DNA from 2 places in the Streptomyces sp. CNS606 genome. Region 2 is predicted to be linked to the other one. Evidence: riboswitches for the same ligand, from Rfam matches in the RefSeq annotation. Region 2 holds a riboswitch; the other holds the start of a gene.

Region 1 (7,859 bases), on a different contig from region 2:
TTCGTGTGCGCGCCGGACGGCGTCGGGGCGGGTGTCTCGGGTCCGGGGAGGGGGCGAGGGGCGTCGCGGGCGAATCCCGCCTCGGCGGGCGGCTGCGGCGGGGCCTGCCCGCCGGTGCCGTGCTCGAAGAGCCAGACGGCGGCACAGGCGGAGGCGGCGACGAGCGTCGAGACGCACGTCTCCACGCCGCGACCGCGGCGACGCGGGCGTGATGCCGCCGTCGGACCCGCCATCGGACCTCCTCGCGTGCGGGTGCGGGTACGGGCGTCGACGGCGCTACGGGTGCGGGCGTCGCCGGGGGCGACGGCCGCACCCGTACGCCGGAACGGCCTGCTGTAGGGCTGCCCGGGTCAGCCGTCCAGCCTGCGGTGGCGCCGGCGCAGGTAGAGCGCACCGCCGGCTGCGGCCACCAGGGCGAGCGAGCCGCCGGTCAGCATGGCGGAGTCCACGCCCGCTCCGGCGCCGCCGACGCCGGTGTGGACGCGGCCGTGCGGCATCTTCCCGTGCCGGTCGTGTCGCCAGTCCTGCCGGTCGTCGTGGCCGTCCTTGCCGTCCCTGCCGTGCTTGCCCCAGTCGTCCCCGTGGTGGTCCCCCTTGCCGCGGTGGTCGCCGTTCTTGCCGAACGGGTCGCCGCCGTCCCCCGGCCACTCCTTCCAGCCCTCACCCTCGGGCCAGGAGTCCCCGGCACCGGAATCCTTCGGAGCGCCGTCCTCCGGAGCGCCCTCGTCGGACCACTCCTTCCAGTCCTCGCCCTCCGGCCACTCGTCGCCGGCCTTCGCCTCGGCACTGCCCGTCGCGGGCTGCCGCTCACCGGCAGGGTGCTCCGCGTCCCCGGCCGCGTGCTTCGCGGGACCGACCACGACCGTGCCGGCGAGTTCCCTCCCGTCCGTGCAGGAGCCGCCGAGCGCGTACCGGCCCGGCTTGGTGTCGCGCGTGACGCGCAGCTCGCCCTTCGCCGTCCGGGCCTCCGCGTCCTTCGGCTCCAGCCCGAGGATTCCGGCGCCCAGTGCGCTGGCGTCCACCCCGGCGCTGCCGCCGGGCCCGCAGGCGTCCGTCGACAACGTGACCGTGCCCCCCGGGCGTGCCGTGCCCGGGTCGACCCTGATGGCGCCGTCGTCGCCGGCGGCGAAGGCGGTCGTGACGGTCGTTGCGGTTATGCCGACGACGGCCACGGACAGCGCCGCGCCGGAGAGCCGCCGAGCGACTCTCGGCCGGCGCGGCGTGGAAAACGCACGCATGAACGAACCTCCGACGATGGCGGGGTGCGCGGCGCGCGGCTGCGCCGGCGTACTCCCGGGACGCCACGCGTCCGCATCCGAGCCAAGTCGCATCCCCCCGGTTCCGCGCTCCGGACGGTGCGCCCCGTCGTCGGCGCAGGTGGGCGGTGGTGCCCGCGGACGTTGCTCCATGCGGCGGACGGTGCACGGAACGGTGCCCGGGCGGCGGGACCCGGCGGGCGCGGCCAGGGGGGTGTACGGGTGAACTCCGGGCCTGTACCCCCTTGTGGGTGACACGGCTGATCCGGGCGGGTGACTTCGGGCCGGTGGGCCTCGTTGTCTCTGGCATGGCTGTGATGCTCACGCAGTGGTCGCCGGTGCCCTGGTCGGGAGAAACGGTTCCCCGTCCGGCTCTTCCGCCCCCGGCGGATGCCTCCGCGCCCACGCCCATCTACGAGACGCTCGTACGCGAGTGGTCCCTGGCAGGCCGCGCCGTGCCGGGACAGGGAGGCCGTCACGGCCGCAGCGAGCCAGTGGAGACCGGCGCGCGGTGGTGGCGCACGGAGGAGGGGCGGCCGTCCTACGGGGCCCCTTCGCCGGTGGCGCCCGGTCCTGCCGCGTACGGCGGCGGGGTGTACGGCGGCAACGGGGGCGACCTGTACGGCGGCAACGGCGGTGACCTGTACGGCACTTCGGTTGAGCGGTACGGCTCCTCCGCGGAGCGGCACGCCACCGGTACGGAGGGGTACGGCACCTCCGCCGCCCCCTACCGGAGCGTCGCGCCCTACGTGGGCGTCTCCGGCTACGGCGACGGGGGCGACGACGCGGGCGGCCGTGCAGCGGAGGCGCGACCGGCGAAGGGTGTGGCCGGCGAGACCGAGGCGGCGGCCGCCGATCCGGGGGAGGCGGAGGAGAGTCAGCCCGCGTGGGAGCGCGTGGCGATTCTCTGACGCATCCGGGGCGGTTCGGTGCCGTGGGGCGGTGGCTGGTGTGTGTGGGTGCGGGTCGGGGGCGTGGGCTGCGGTCCGGGCCGACGACCCGGAAACCCATGATGTACGGGCCGCGTTCTCGGCGAACGGTGGGCACGACTCGTATTGCGCGGCCCACACATCACGGGCAAGTGTTTCCGGGCGCATCGACCCTCCCTCCGCCCACGCCCCCTCACGTCCGTCGCGGCCGCGGCCCACCCCCGTGCTCTTGAGGGGGAGGAGATCGGGGTCGGTTCCGGGTCGGAAGGCCGGTTCGGTCACGGAGGTTGGGGTGGAGGAGCTGACGGTCCGTTGGTGGAGATTCGGTGCCGGTCGTCGTGATCCACTCGTGATCACCCACGGAACCGGCGTGCTGACGGGGCGTGTTGGTGCGTCCGTATTGCTCCTCGGTGGGCGGGAAGTCCCTGCCAAAGCGTAGGCAAAATCAGCGACCCGGCTTGGTTTCCCGGCTGCGGGTCTATTAACGTTCGATAACGCAGCGCGGTCGTCACTGCCGTCACTCCAGGCGGCACCGTGCGCCGTCGCCTAATCCCGCACGTGGGTCACGCGAGTCTCACCGCTCGCGCCGGCACACCGAGGGAGCCGGGGAACCACCTTTCAGGGGTGAATCGGCGGTCCCGCCCAAGGACCGCTGTAGGAGACCTTCCTGCTCCGAACCCGTCAGCTAACCCGGTAGGCGAGAAGGAAGGAAAGGAGAGCGCCCCCAGTGGCGTCCACCAGGCATGCCCCCGAGGCCCGCGACCTCTACAGAAGCGGATACCTCGGCGACACCGACCTCACCACCGAGTTCCCCCAGTTCGAGGAGTCCTTCGACGCCACCGGCGCCTACACCGTGCCGACCGTCTACGGGCCGGAGCAGGACGGGGCGTACGACGGGTGGAACCCGACCGCCGAATCGGTGCGCCCGGTGCGCGGCCGGCACCGCGTGGCGAAGCAGCGCGGCGGGGTGGCCCGCAGCGGTGCGGTGCTCGGGGTCGGCATGATCGCGGCCGTCGGCGCGGGCGGAATGGCCACGGCCAAGGACAAGCCGGCCTCCGTCACGATGGCCGACATGTCCTCCCTCGCCGGCTCGGTGGCGGACGAACTGCCCAGCGAGATAAGTGACCTGGTCCCCGGCGTCGACGGCTCGGCGGACACCACGACGGTCGCCGCTCAAGCGCCGCTCACCCAGGCCGGGTTCAGCACCGAGACCGCTGCTCCGGAGGGGGACGCCGGGGAGTCCCTGCGGGCCCGCATCCTGGCGCAGGCCGCCCAGCAGCAGTCGGCCGCCGACGCCACCGTCCGCGAGGACGCCGTCGACACCGCGCGCGCGGAGGCCGCCGAGGCCGCCGCGAAGAAGGCGGAGGCCGAGCGCAAGGCGGAGGCCGAGCGCAAGCGCGAAGCCGCCGAGGAGGCTCGCCGCAAGGCGGAGGCCGCACGGCTCGCCGAACTCGCCCGCAGTTACAGCGTGCCCCTCTCCTCGTACACGCTCAGCTCCGGCTACGGCGCCGGCGGCAGCATGTGGGAGAACGACCACACCGGCCAGGACTTCGCCGCGCAGACCGGCACCCCGGTGATGGCTGTGCACAGCGGCACCGTGAAGGAGGCCGGCTGGGCCGGCTCGTACGGCTACCGCGTCGTACTCGAACTCGACGACGGCACCGAGGTCTGGTACTGCCACCTGTCCTCGATGAACGTCTCCGCCGGGTCCGAGGTCAACACCAAGGACGTCATCGGCAACGTCGGCTCCACCGGCAACTCCACCGGACCGCACCTCCACCTGGAGGTCCGGCCGGGCGGCGGTTCGCCCGTCGACCCGCTGTCCTGGCTGCGTGGGAAGGGACTGAACGTCTGACACCTTCCGCTCCACGATTCCCTTCCCACGTCCCTGATGCAGGGACGGTGCCGCCGCCTCGTGCCCGTCGAGGCCTGTGACACCTCCTCCCCCCACCGCAGTACTCGGCGACAAGGAGGGGCGAGGCGGCGGCAACCGGGAACCGGGGCCGGGCGGCCATCGAGACTCCGGCGGTCCTGGCGGACCACCCCCCGACGCCAGGGCCGTCGGACCCTTTTCTAGCGCTGGTTCAGCAGGGCTTCCAGGAGGTCGGCGGCCCGTGTGGTGCCGCCCTCCGCGCGGGCGTCCTCGCGCAGCCGGGCGGACCGTCGGGCCACCTCGGGATCGGAGGTGAGGGCGGTCAGCGCCGCGCGCAGCGACGCGGCGTCCGCGTCTGCGGTGTCGAGGCGGCGGGCCACGCCCAGTTCGACGAGGCGGTCAGCGTTCTGGAACTGCTCCGCGCCCTGCGGCACCGCGATCATCGGCACGCCCGTGAAGAGCCCTTCGCTGCTGCCGCCCATCCCGGCGTGCGTGACGAACGCGTCCGCCTGCCCCAGAATCGCCAACTGCGGTACCCAGGAGTGCACTTCGACGTTCGCCGGGATCTCGCCCAGCTCGGACGGGTCGACGTAGCGGCCGATCTGCAGCACCACGTGCCAGCCGGGGAGGCCGCCGAAGGCGGCCAGGCACTGCCGGTAGAACTCCGGCTGCCGGGTGTACGCCGAACCGAGCGACACGAGCAGCACGTTCTCGGCCCCGGCCGGACGGGTCCACGCCCCCTGGTCGGCGCGGTCCCCGAAGCAGGGCCCGACGAAACTCACCACATCGGGGTCCACGAGGTCGGCGTGCGGCTGCATCGCCCGGGGGATCATGGCCAGTGCGCGGTCGGGCAGCCCGACGAAGGACGGGCCGTCCGTCGTGGTCGCGCCGGACGCCTCGGCCCAGGCGGAGACGCGGTCGAAGTACTCCTGCGCGCCGGGCAGTTGCAGGATCTGCTTCAGGACGGCCTGTTCCTCGTCGTGCCAGGCCACGTACGTCGGCGAAAGCTGCACCGCGGGGCGGCCCTGCCGCTCGGCGAGGGCGCGGACGGCGTAGCCGCCGATGTCGTACAGATAGAGGTCGGCGGGATCGTCCTCGTACACCGCCTCGATCTGCGGGAGCACGTGCATCGCGTCGTCCAGGAACACGCTCATCGCGCCGACCGGGTCCTCCGGCCAGTCGTTGTCGGTCACCGGGAGCGTCGAGTCGAACGGCACGAACGTGGCGCCGGTGCCGGTGACGAGATCCGCGACGGCGTGCCCGTTGGCGTAGGTCACGCGGTGGCCGCGCGCCACCAGTTCGCGGATGATCTCCAGGCTCGGCAGCACGTGGCTGACGGCGGGCACGCCGACCATGGCGATGTGGGCGCGCGGGTGGGAGCGGGGCAGGTTCATGAGTCTCCTCGAGGATCTACGGGCGTGACGGCATCGGCCCGTGGCGAAGGCCCGGGCACGGGTGACGGTGGCGGCGCGCTGCGCCGCGCCGTCTCACTCGTAGATCTGCAGGAAGGAGCACATGCCGGCGAGGTTAGCCCGTGGCGCTCCGGGCCTCCACCGGATTTCCGCCGGGCGGGGTCAACGGCGGGGCTGACCGTAGGCGTGGCGGACGTGGAGGCGGACGACGAGGCGGCGGTCCGTGACCATCGAGCGGCGGTACTGGTTCCAGTCGCCGTGTTCGCCGGAGATCGCGCGGTAGACGTCGACCAGTTCCTCCACCGTCGCGTCGTACGGGTCCGCCGCGACGGGGGTCAGCTCCGCGTCGCCCTCGGCGACCGTCCAGGACCAGCCGTCGGCCGTCGTGACGTGGTAGCTCGCGCGCGGGTCACGGGCGAGGTTGCGGGTCTTGGCGCGGTCCGCGGTGACCGACACCCGGACGATCCGCTGCTCCGGGTCGTACGCGTGCAGCACGTTGGAAAGTTGCGGCCGGCCGTCCCGCTTCAGCGTCACCAGAACGCCCCGGTTCTGGTCCGTCAGCAGCGACAGCAGCGCCTCCTGCGGCACCTTCTCGTCCATGTCTCGCTCCTCCGCGCGTCGGGGAAAGGGCGGCGGCGCCCCCGCACGCCCCTTCCCCCGATCCTCGCAGGCCAAGCCCGCTGCGGGAGACGGCTCAGCGCCGGGCGTCCCAGCGGCCGGGGTCGTCCTCCAGTGAGGCCCGCGCCCACCGCCCGTGCTCGGCGGCCGCGGTGTAGGTGTCCTGAAGGAAGGACATCAGCGCGCCGTCCGGGTCCGGGGACGTCCGCACCGCCTCGTAGGGGAGCAGGAACTGCCCGTTCTGCGCACTGTAGTACGCCTCGTCCGGCCGCACCGGGTGGTCCGCGAAGCCGTCCGGTTCGGGGTAGGCGTACGCGTAGAACGCGCCCTCCTCGCCGCCGCCCGGCCAGAAGCCGCAGCTGCTCAGTTCGCGGGAGTAGCCCTCGACCATCACCCAGTCACCGCAGTTGGGCGCGCCGCCGGGGTGCGGTGGGGCGGGGCGTCCGGAGAAGCGGGTGCAGGCCAGGTCCATCGCGCCCCAGAAGAAGTGCACGGGGCTGACCTTGCCGACGAAGTGCGAGCGGAACTCGCCCATCACCCGCTGCGCCTGGAGGAGTTGGCGCCAGAACAGCTGCGCGGCGCCGGGGTCGTAGGAGGCGTGCCGGTCGTCCTCGGCGAACGGGATGGCCGGCTCGACCTCGTTCGGGTGGCCCTGGATGGGGGCCTCGACGCCCAGTTCGTCCAGTGCGCGCATCGTCTCGGTGTGGAAGCGGGCCACCGACATGGGCTCCAGCGGTACGTGGCGCGTGCCGCTGGAGTCGCGGCGCAGCACCAGCCGGTGCTCGACGAAGTCGAACTCCACGTCGAACGCGCCGTCGCGGTACGGCACGGCGGAGGTGGTCAGTCCGCGCGCGCTGACGTACAGGGTGACCTGCCACCAGTGGTTGACCAGCGGCGCGTGGGCCAGGCGCACCTTGCCCACGATCTGGGTCCACATGTGCAGGGTGTCGCGGGTGTCGGCCCAGTCGTCCACCCGCAGCCGCGGCCATGCCGCGGTCGCCCGTGCTGCTGTCCGGTCCGTCACGGCCGTGCCTCCCGGGTCGGCGTCGCCGGTCCCCCCTCGCAGGGTCGCCCCCCGTGCCCGGCCCGGCAAGTCAGGCGTTCGCGAGCTGCTGCGGCGTCGCGGGCTACTCGGGCTGCGGTGCGTCGACGTCCGCGAGGTGGGCGCCGTCGACCAGGTCGGCGTACTCGCGGTGACGCCGGATGTACCGCGCGATGTAGGGGCACAGGGGCGTCACCCGGAGGCCGCTGTCGCGGGCGGTCTCGAGGGCCTCCCGGGCGAGCCGACCGCCGAGGCCCTGCCCCTCGTACGCGTCGGAGACCTCGGTGTGCGTGAGGACGAGGCGGCCGGGCTTCCGCCGGTAGTCGGCGCGGCCGGCGGGCTCGCCGGAGACGCGGAGTTCGAAGCGGGAACGGTCGGGGAGGTCGACGACCTCCACGTCCTGGTGTCGTGCGGATTTCTCGGGCATGAGGGCCTCCTTCGGCCTCCGGCACCGGCCGGGTGGCCGGTGCCGGACGGATCACTCGCGGGCGCCGCCGCCGGTCATGGCTTCGGCGAGGCGCAGGTGCCGGATGGCCTCGACGGGGCGGTTCTGCCGTTCGAGGGTGCGGCCGAGGACCAGGTGCGCGTACGCCTCCGCCGGGTCCTGTTCCAGCACGGCGCGCAGTTCGGTCTCGGCGCGTCCGAGCTGCGCGGAGTGGTAGTACGCGCGGGCCAGGAGGAGCCGGGTGCCGAGCTTCCGCGGTTCCGCGTCGACGAGCGGCCGCAGGA
Region 2 (7,859 bases):
CGGCCCACCACCACTCCCCCGCCGCGTCCCGTCCCGGCCACACCTTGGTGGCGACGACCAGGTCCTCGCGGTAGGGGGCCAGCGCTTCGCGGATCACCGCGTTGGCGGAGCACTCGGGGGAGGAGAAGTAGAAGGCGGCGGTGTCGATGTGGTTGACGCCCAGTTCCACGGCCCGGCGCAGCAGAGAGATCATCTCGTCCCGGTCGGTCGGCGGGCCGTCGAACCCTCCGCACAGGCGCAGTGCGCCGTAGCCGAGACGGTTGACGGTGCGGTCGCCGAGGGTCCAGGTCCCCGCCGCCGAAGCGGTGATCATCTCAAGAGCCATGGCCGGGAGTGTGCCACCAGTCGGGCGGTCCGCCCAGTGAACGTCGTGTGAGGCTTCCGGAACGTGACAGGCGGGCGGACCGGCGGTGACGGCCTGCCCACACGGAGACGTTGGGCTGCACGGGTGAAGGGTGAGCGGGTGCCGGACCGGCCCCGGGCCGGGGAAGCGTGCGGGTGGTGTGCGCGACATGCGACGGACGGGGGGATATCCGCACCTCGGGGCCGTGATGGGGCACCATCGGCATGTGCAGCCGGGGGCAGACGACTACGAGTACCGGGGCGCGCCGCCGCCCGAGCTGCGGGGCGCCCCGGACCCGCCGCCCGCGCCGCGCGACGCCCACACGGCGGCACGGCGCACCGCCAGACGTCGGCGGCGGCGGGTGTGGGCGTGGCTGGCGGTGCTGTTCCTGCTGCCGTTCTCGGTGCCCCTGATCTTCCGCGGCCTCGCTCTCGACGGGCCGTCACCCGTGCCGCAGATGCTGGCGTTCCTGCCGTGGTTCCTCGCTCCGGCGTGGCTCGGGCTGGTCGCGGCGGTGCTCGCGCGCCGGGTGCTGCCGGTGGTGTGGGCGGTCGCGGTGCTGGTCGCCACGGGCTGGTTCCTCCAGCCGTACGGGCCGGACGCTCCGGCCGGGGCGTCCGAACCGCCGGGAAACCGGTTCCGTGTGCTGACCGCGAACCTGCACCACGGCGACGCCCTGCCCGCGCTGCGCGAACTGCTGCGCGACGAACGGCCGCAGCTGGTCGCCGTGCAGGAGTGCGACCCGGCCTGCGCGGCGGCGCTGCGGGCGGACGAGGTGCGGGACCTGTACCCGCACCGCGTGATCGTCGAAGGCGGGTCGGCGGAGGGCTCGGCGCTGCTCAGCGCGTACCCGCTGCGCAGCACGCCGCCCGTGCCGGGGATGCTGGCCATGCCGGGGGCCGTGGTGGACGTCGGGGACCGGTCGCTGAGGTTCCAGCTCGCGCACCCGATGCCGCCGCTGCTGGAGACGATCGGGCCGTGGGAGCGCGAACTGGGGCGCCTCGCGGACTTCGCGGACGAGCGGGCGGGCGAACCGCTGGTCGTGGCGGGCGACTTCAACGCCACGCAGGACCACGCGGCGTTCCGCGCGGTGCTGGACGCGGGGCTGGGCGACGTGGCCCGCCTGGAAGGACGGTCGCGTACGCCGACCTGGCCGACGCAGACGGCGCCGCCGCTGGGGGCGCAGATCGACCACGTGCTGGTGAGCGACGACTTCGACACCCACGGGGTGACCTTCTTCGACCTGCCGGGCTCGGACCACCGCGCCGTGCTGGCGGACATCGCCCTGCGATAGTCGGCCGGATGCCGGCGGGTCAGCCGGAGACGGGGTGGACGCCCAGGCGGAGATCGATCCACGGGATCGTCTCGCCCGGCAGCACGTACGTGTCGATCTCTGCGAATCCACGCTGCTGCGCGAAGCGGAGACCCTCGACGTTGGATGCCAGCACCACCGTGTCGACGACCTCGGCGCCGAGCTCCCTGGCCTGCCCGAGACCGCGCTCGTAGAGCCGGGTGCCGAAACCTCGGCGACGGTGGCCGGGGAGCACGCGAGCGATGACGGTCGCCATGGGCGCCCCGCTCGTGGGCGGACGCACCGTCGTGCACCCGATCAGCGTCTCGCCGAGATAGGCGACCTCCAGCACGTTGTACGTGGCACGCTCGCGCACCTCGTCGGCCGACCGGTGGTGGGTGGGGATGACGAGGTTGTGGACGTGCTGCCAGTCGTGGACGGTGGCGTCGCCGTCCACCCTTTCGACGCGTAAGCGGGACACGCGCCCAGCGAACCCGCTGCGGCTCACGTCGTCAACGGAGATTGAGGCGGGCGAAACCGCCGGGTGGGCGAGAGGACAACCGGGGATCCGGCGCACGGTGTCGGCAGCCATCGCGTGGCCGGCCCGCACCTGCGTCGGGTCGAGAGGCTGTCCGAAGAGGTGGAGGGCGCCGTCCGGCTTCAGCCACGGCATCACCCGTGCCGCCTGCCCAGGGCGGTCGTCCCGGGGAGGCGGATCGGACGGCGCGCGGGGCGTCAGACGGTGAGCGGCACCTCGTGGATGTGGGCGGCGGGGTGGCCGGTGCGTTCGTGGACGCGTTGCACGGCCTCGCGGGACGGGGCTTCGGACAGGCAGTAGACGACGCCGGACTCCGGGTCGGCCCAGGCGCGCTCGAAATGCACGTTCTCCTCACCCTCGATGGCCAGGTCGGCCGCGTGGGCTTCCCTGAGCTCGTCTGCGGTGATGCCCTTCATCCCCTCGTGGACGTCCATGAAGCGGGCCATCGTGATGCACCTCCGGGGGTCGTTCCCCCCTGCGTGGGGTCCGTCTCCATACTCCTCCCGGGCGGCGGTCCACCGCCAGCCCGCCGGGCGAGGCGGTGACGTGTCAGGCGAGGCGAGCGGCGCGTACGAGCAGGTAGCGCCGCTCGGGGTCACTCAGCGTGCGGCGTGCGGCCTCGCGGTAGGCGGCGCGCGCGGCCTCGCGGTCGCCGGCCATGTCCAGCAGGTGGCCGCGGGCGGCGGCGAGGCGGTGACCGCGGGCCAGGTACGGGTCGTCACGGAGCGTGTCCAGCAGTGCGAGGCCGAACTCGGGCCCGCGCACCATGGCGACCGCGACGGCGTGGTTGAGCCGGACGACCGGGCTGGGCCAGGTGCGGTCGAGCACGTCGTAGAGGGCGAGGGTCTGCGGCCAGTCGGTCGTTTCGGCGTCGGCCGCCTCGTCGTGCAGGGCCGCGATGGCGGCCTGCACCTGGTAGGGGCCGGGTCGGGTGTGCCGCAGGGCGTACTCGACCAGCGCGGTGCCCTCCTCGATCTGCGCCGTGTCCCAGCGGGCCCGGTCCTGCTCGGCCAGCGGCACCAGCTCGCCCGAGGGGCCCGTGCGGGCGGCGCGGCGGGCGTCGGTGAGCAGCATCAGCGCGAGCAGCCCGGCGACCTCGCCGTCCTCGGGGAGCAGGCTGCGCAGCAGGCGGGTGAGGCGGACGGCCTCGGCGGCGAGGTCGTCGCGCAGCAGTTCCGTCCCGGAGGAGGCGGTGTAGCCCTCGTTGAAGATCAGGTAGAGGACCTGGAGGACGACGGCGAGCCGGTTCTGCCGCTCCGCCCCGGGCGGGGTGCGGAAGTGGGCGCCGGAGGCCCTGATCCGCTGCTTGGCGCGGTTGATGCGCTGCGCCATGGTCGCTTCGGGCACCAGGTGGGCGCGGGCGATCTCCGCCGTGGTGAGGCCTCCGACGGCGCGGAGGGTCAGGGCGACCTGCGCGGACGGCGTGAGCCCCGGGTGGCAGCACAGGAAGAGCAGGCTGAGCGTGTCGTCGTCGGACGGGGCGGCGTCCTCGCCGGGCGGCGGGGCGACGAGCGCGTCCGGCGGGGCCAGGGCGGCGTCCGCCTCCTCGCGGCGGCGGCGTGCGGAGTCGCTGCGGAGCTGGTCGGTGAGGCGGCGGGAGGCGACGCGGATCAGCCAGCCGCGCGGGTTCTCGGGCCGGCCCTCGGCCGGCCACTGCACGGCGGCGGCGAGCAGCGCCTCCTGGACGGCGTCCTCGGCGGCGTCGAAGTGGCCGTAGCGGCGGACCAGCGCGCCGAGGACCTGCGGCGCGTGGCGGCGCAGCAGGTCCTCGATGCGGGGGTCGGTGGTCACGCCTGGTCCGGCGGCCCGTCCGGGACGGGGCGGACGACGACCGCCGGCTCCGGGTCGGAGCCCTCCGGGACGGGGCAGGAGTAGGCGCGGGCGGCGATCTCGTAGGCGCGCTCCGGGGTCTCCACGTCCACGATCCAGTAGCCCGCGAGTACCTCCTTGGTCTCCCCGAAGGGCCCGTCGGAGACCACGGGACGGCCGTCCTTGTCGGCGGTGACCAGACGGGTCTGGGACGGCTCCGCCAGTCCCTGGGCGTCGACCCATTCACCGGACGCGACGAGGTCCTGGTTGAGCTTCTCCATGTGCTGGAACATGACCTTGAGCTCGGACTCCGACCAGGCGGGGGCTCCCGGGGAGGGGTTTCCGCTCATGGCGTCGTAGTACTTCTGGGCTGACATCAGCATCAGCATGTACTTCATGGTCTGACTCCTTCGTCGGCGGCTCCCCTGCGGGTGCCTCTCACCGGAGACGTCGGAGCGGTGCGGCGGGTCTCGACGTCGCGGGGGAAGAAATCCCGGAAGAACTTCGGGCACCGCTCTCGACCGGATCACGGCCCGGTCACGGGCCCATTATCGCGGCCCGGCGCCCACCGCGCCCGGTAACACGCGGTTTCCCCGGAGCGAGCGGTACCCCTGCCCGCGCCCACGGCCACGGCCACGGCGCCCCTCGTCCGGTACAGGTCGCCCGCGAGGACGGGACGCACGGGCGGAAGGGCGTCGCGCGGGCGTCACCGTAGGCGGAGGTGCCAGGCAAAACACGCAAGTCCGACATGCACCCTCTCCACGCTTCCCTCGCACCGCCAACACCACTCCACGGCGGGAGAGCTGGAAATAGGTGGACATAAGGAACGCCCCAAGTCCCTTGTGGCGGGACTCACATCGCGCCATGGCCGATCTTGGGAACCGGGACGGCCCAGGATGCGTCCCGCGGCCAAATCGCCTGCGGTGCCTGACGATTAGGAAATCCCGGAGATTCACCGCTCTCACGCTCGGAAAATGCTTCATCGCATAGCGTCGAGGAACACCGGCCGGTAAAGATCACAGACGCGAAGGTCACCTTTTCCCGCAGCTTGTCTCCGCCGAATCGACTGTGGTCCTATGTGCTCGCTTCCGCACGTCATGGCGGAGGTTCCCGCGCCGGGACGCCGAATCCTGCCGACCGGCATCAGGGAAAAGCGCAGTAGTCAGCAACGGCAGGAGCGGGGGAACCAGGTAAGCGCCGCGCCGCACGACGGCCGGCTTGGGGTGAAGCCATGCCTCATCGCGCCCCCACGCGACGGGACATGGCCGGGCAACTCTTCTCGCCCGAATCCGACAGCTCACCTCGCAGGCGTAGGAGAGGATTCACCACCATGTCCCGTGGCCGTCACCGCCGCCCGCGTCATCTGCTCAATTCCCGCAAGGTCTCCCGCCTTTCCGTCGCGCTCGCCGCCGGCGGCGCCGTCGCCGCGCCGATCGCCGCAGCGGGCACCGCCCAGGCCGCCCCCGCCTCCGCGCCGGCCGCCGCCAACGTGAAGACCGTGAAGACCGGCGCCAAGGCGGAGCAGACCGCCGCCGCCGAGAGCTACACCGTCGCCTCCGGCGACACCCTCTTCAAGATCGCCAACGCGCACGACGTGAAGGGCGGCTGGCAGACCGTCTACGAGGCCAACAAGGAGACGGTCGGCGGGAACCCGGACCTGATCCACCCCGGCCAGGAACTGACCCTCGAGGCCGCGGCGGCCCAGAAGGGCGGCGAGGCCCAGCAGTCCTCCACCGAGACCTCCGGCGAGTCGGCCGACCAGGCCACCTACCCGGACAACCTGGACGGCTGGATCCGCGAGGCGCTGGCCGTCATGGAGCAGGAGGGCATCCCGGGCTCCTACGACGGCATCCACCGCAACATCATCCGTGAGTCCGGCGGTGACCCGAGCGCCATCAACAACTGGGACATCAACGCCCAGAACGGCACGCCGTCCATCGGTCTGCTCCAGGTCATCAAGCCCACCTTCGACGCCTACCACGTCGAGGGCACGGCCTACGACCAGTACGACCCGGTCGCCAACATCGTCGCCGCCTGCAACTACGCGGCCGACCGCTACGGCAGCATCGACAACGTCAACGGCCCCTACTGAGCCTGACGTTCGAGGGCCACTCGACGGCCGCCTCCCACCGGCGTGCAGGTGGGAGGCGGCTTTCGTCGTGCCCGGGGGCTGCGCGCCGCGGTGGTCGGGAGCCGTCGCCGGAGTCGGGTGACGCAGCAGCCGGGCTGCGCCGCCGGCTCAGGCGACGGAGCCGATCGGCCGGGGCCCGCCGCGGGCCCCGGGACCGTCGTGGTGGATCGGGGTGTGGGCCCCGGTCAGCGGCAGTCCGGAGCCGCCGCGGCGGCCGGCGACGATCTCCGCGGCGATGGACACCGCCGTCTCCTCGGGTGTGCGCGCGCCCAGGTCCAGGCCGATGGGCGAGCGCAGCCGGGCGAGTTCGAGTTCGGTGAGGCCGGCCGCGCGCAGCCGGGCGAGACGGTCCTCGTGGGTGCGGCGCGAGCCCATCGCGCCCACGTAGGCGACCGGCAGCCGCAGGGCACGCTCCAGCAGCGGGATGTCGAACTTGGCGTCATGGGTGAGGACGCACACCACCGTGCGGGCGTCGACCTCGGTGGCGTCCAGGTAGTCGTGCGGCCAGTCGACGACCACCTCGTCCGCGTCCGGGAAGCGCGCCGCCGTGGCGAACACCGGACGGGCGTCGCAGACCGTGACGCGGTAGCCGAGGAACCTCCCCGCCCGGACCAGCGCCGCAGCGAAGTCGATCGCGCCGAACACCAGCATGCGCGGCGCCGGCACGCTCGACTCCACCAGCAGGGTGAGAGGTGCGCCGCAGCGGCTCCCCTCCGCCCCGATGCCGACGCTGGCGGTGCGCCCGGCGTCCAGCAGGGCGCGCGCCTCGGCGGCGGCCGTACGGTCCAGGCCGGGGTGCCCGCCGAGGGTTCCCGCGGCACCGGACGCGCCGTCGCCGTGACCGTCACCGCCGTCGACGTCCGGGCGGACGAGAAGCGCCCGCCCCAGGAGCTCCGGCGGACCGGCCACCACGCGGGCGAGGGCCGCGGAGCCGCCGCGCGCCGCCGTGGCGGCGGCCGCCGCGTACGTCTCCCGCCACGGCGCGTCCGCCCGCACCGGCACGACCAGCACGTCGATGACGCCGCCGCAGGTCAGACCCACGGCGAAGGCGTCGTCGTCGCTGTAGCCGAAGCGCTCCGTGACGGGCCGGCCGTCCCGGAGCGCCTCGGCGCACAGTTCGTAGACCGCGCCCTCGACGCAGCCGCCGGACACGCTGCCGACCGCGGTGCCCCCGGCGTCCACGGCGAGCGCCGCGCCGGGCTGCCGGGGTGCGCTGCCGCTGACGGCCACCACCGTGGCCACGGCGAAGTCGCGGCCCTCCTCGCACCACTGGTGCAGTTCGGCGGCGATGTCCAGCACGGGGGAACCTCCAGGGTCGGTGCGGTGCGGTGGGGCTGTGCGTCCGCTCCGGCTACTTCACTCCGAGCCAGGCCTCGATGGGCCCGAGCGAGAAGTAGACGAAGAAGACCAGTGCCAGTACCCACATCAGCCATCCCGGCTCCCGCCACCGGCCCTGCACAGCGCGGATCAGCACGTAGGAGATGACGCCCGCGGCGATACCGGCGGTGATGGAGTAGGTGAACGGCATCAGGACGGTGGTGAGGAACACCGGGACGGACGTCGCCGGGTCGTTCCAGTCGATGTGCTTGGCGTTCGTCATCATCATCGAGCCGATGACGACCAGCGCGGCGGCGGCCACCTGCGTCGGGATCACCTGGGCGAGCGGCGTGAAGAACAGGCACAGGGTGAAGGCCAGGCCGGTGACGACACTGGCGAACCCGGTGCGCGCGCCGTCGCCGACGCCCGC

Evidence for each region. A riboswitch is a leader RNA that binds a small molecule or an ion and turns the genes downstream of it on or off. The one in region 2 is predicted to bind cyclic di-AMP.
Region 1: linked by a shared signal. The riboswitch ahead of K304_RS0117515 (M23 family metallopeptidase) and the one ahead of K304_RS0117995 (LysM peptidoglycan-binding domain-containing protein) in region 2 are both predicted to bind cyclic di-AMP.

What each region holds. Positions count from the first base shown of each region.
Region 1 covers NZ_AUFD01000024.1:57,256-65,114, reverse strand. Annotated here, with positions in the region: gene K304_RS0117530 (class F sortase) at 1-233, opposite strand, end outside; gene K304_RS31745 (hypothetical protein) at 351-1,238, opposite strand; gene K304_RS0117520 (hypothetical protein) at 1,817-2,167, shown strand; cyclic di-AMP (ydaO/yuaA leader) riboswitch at 2,760-2,900, shown strand; gene K304_RS0117515 (M23 family metallopeptidase) at 2,913-4,040, shown strand; gene K304_RS0117510 (macrolide family glycosyltransferase) at 4,259-5,452, opposite strand; gene K304_RS0117505 (PPOX class F420-dependent oxidoreductase) at 5,633-6,070, opposite strand; gene K304_RS0117500 (DUF5996 family protein) at 6,165-7,112, opposite strand; gene K304_RS29590 (GNAT family N-acetyltransferase) at 7,216-7,557, opposite strand; gene K304_RS0117490 (tetratricopeptide repeat protein) at 7,609-7,859, opposite strand, start outside.
Region 2 covers NZ_AUFD01000026.1:42,671-50,529, reverse strand. Annotated here, with positions in the region: gene K304_RS0118025 (aldo/keto reductase) at 1-325, opposite strand, end outside; gene K304_RS29725 (endonuclease/exonuclease/phosphatase family protein) at 570-1,637, shown strand; gene K304_RS0118015 (GNAT family N-acetyltransferase) at 1,657-2,115, opposite strand; gene K304_RS0118010 (SCO4226 family nickel-binding protein) at 2,370-2,618, opposite strand; gene K304_RS0118005 (sigma-70 family RNA polymerase sigma factor) at 2,722-3,963, opposite strand; gene K304_RS0118000 (YciI family protein) at 3,960-4,379, opposite strand; cyclic di-AMP (ydaO/yuaA leader) riboswitch at 5,126-5,307, shown strand; gene K304_RS0117995 (LysM peptidoglycan-binding domain-containing protein) at 5,312-6,073, shown strand; gene K304_RS0117990 (XdhC/CoxI family protein) at 6,221-7,411, opposite strand; gene K304_RS0117985 (NCS2 family permease) at 7,464-7,859, opposite strand, start outside.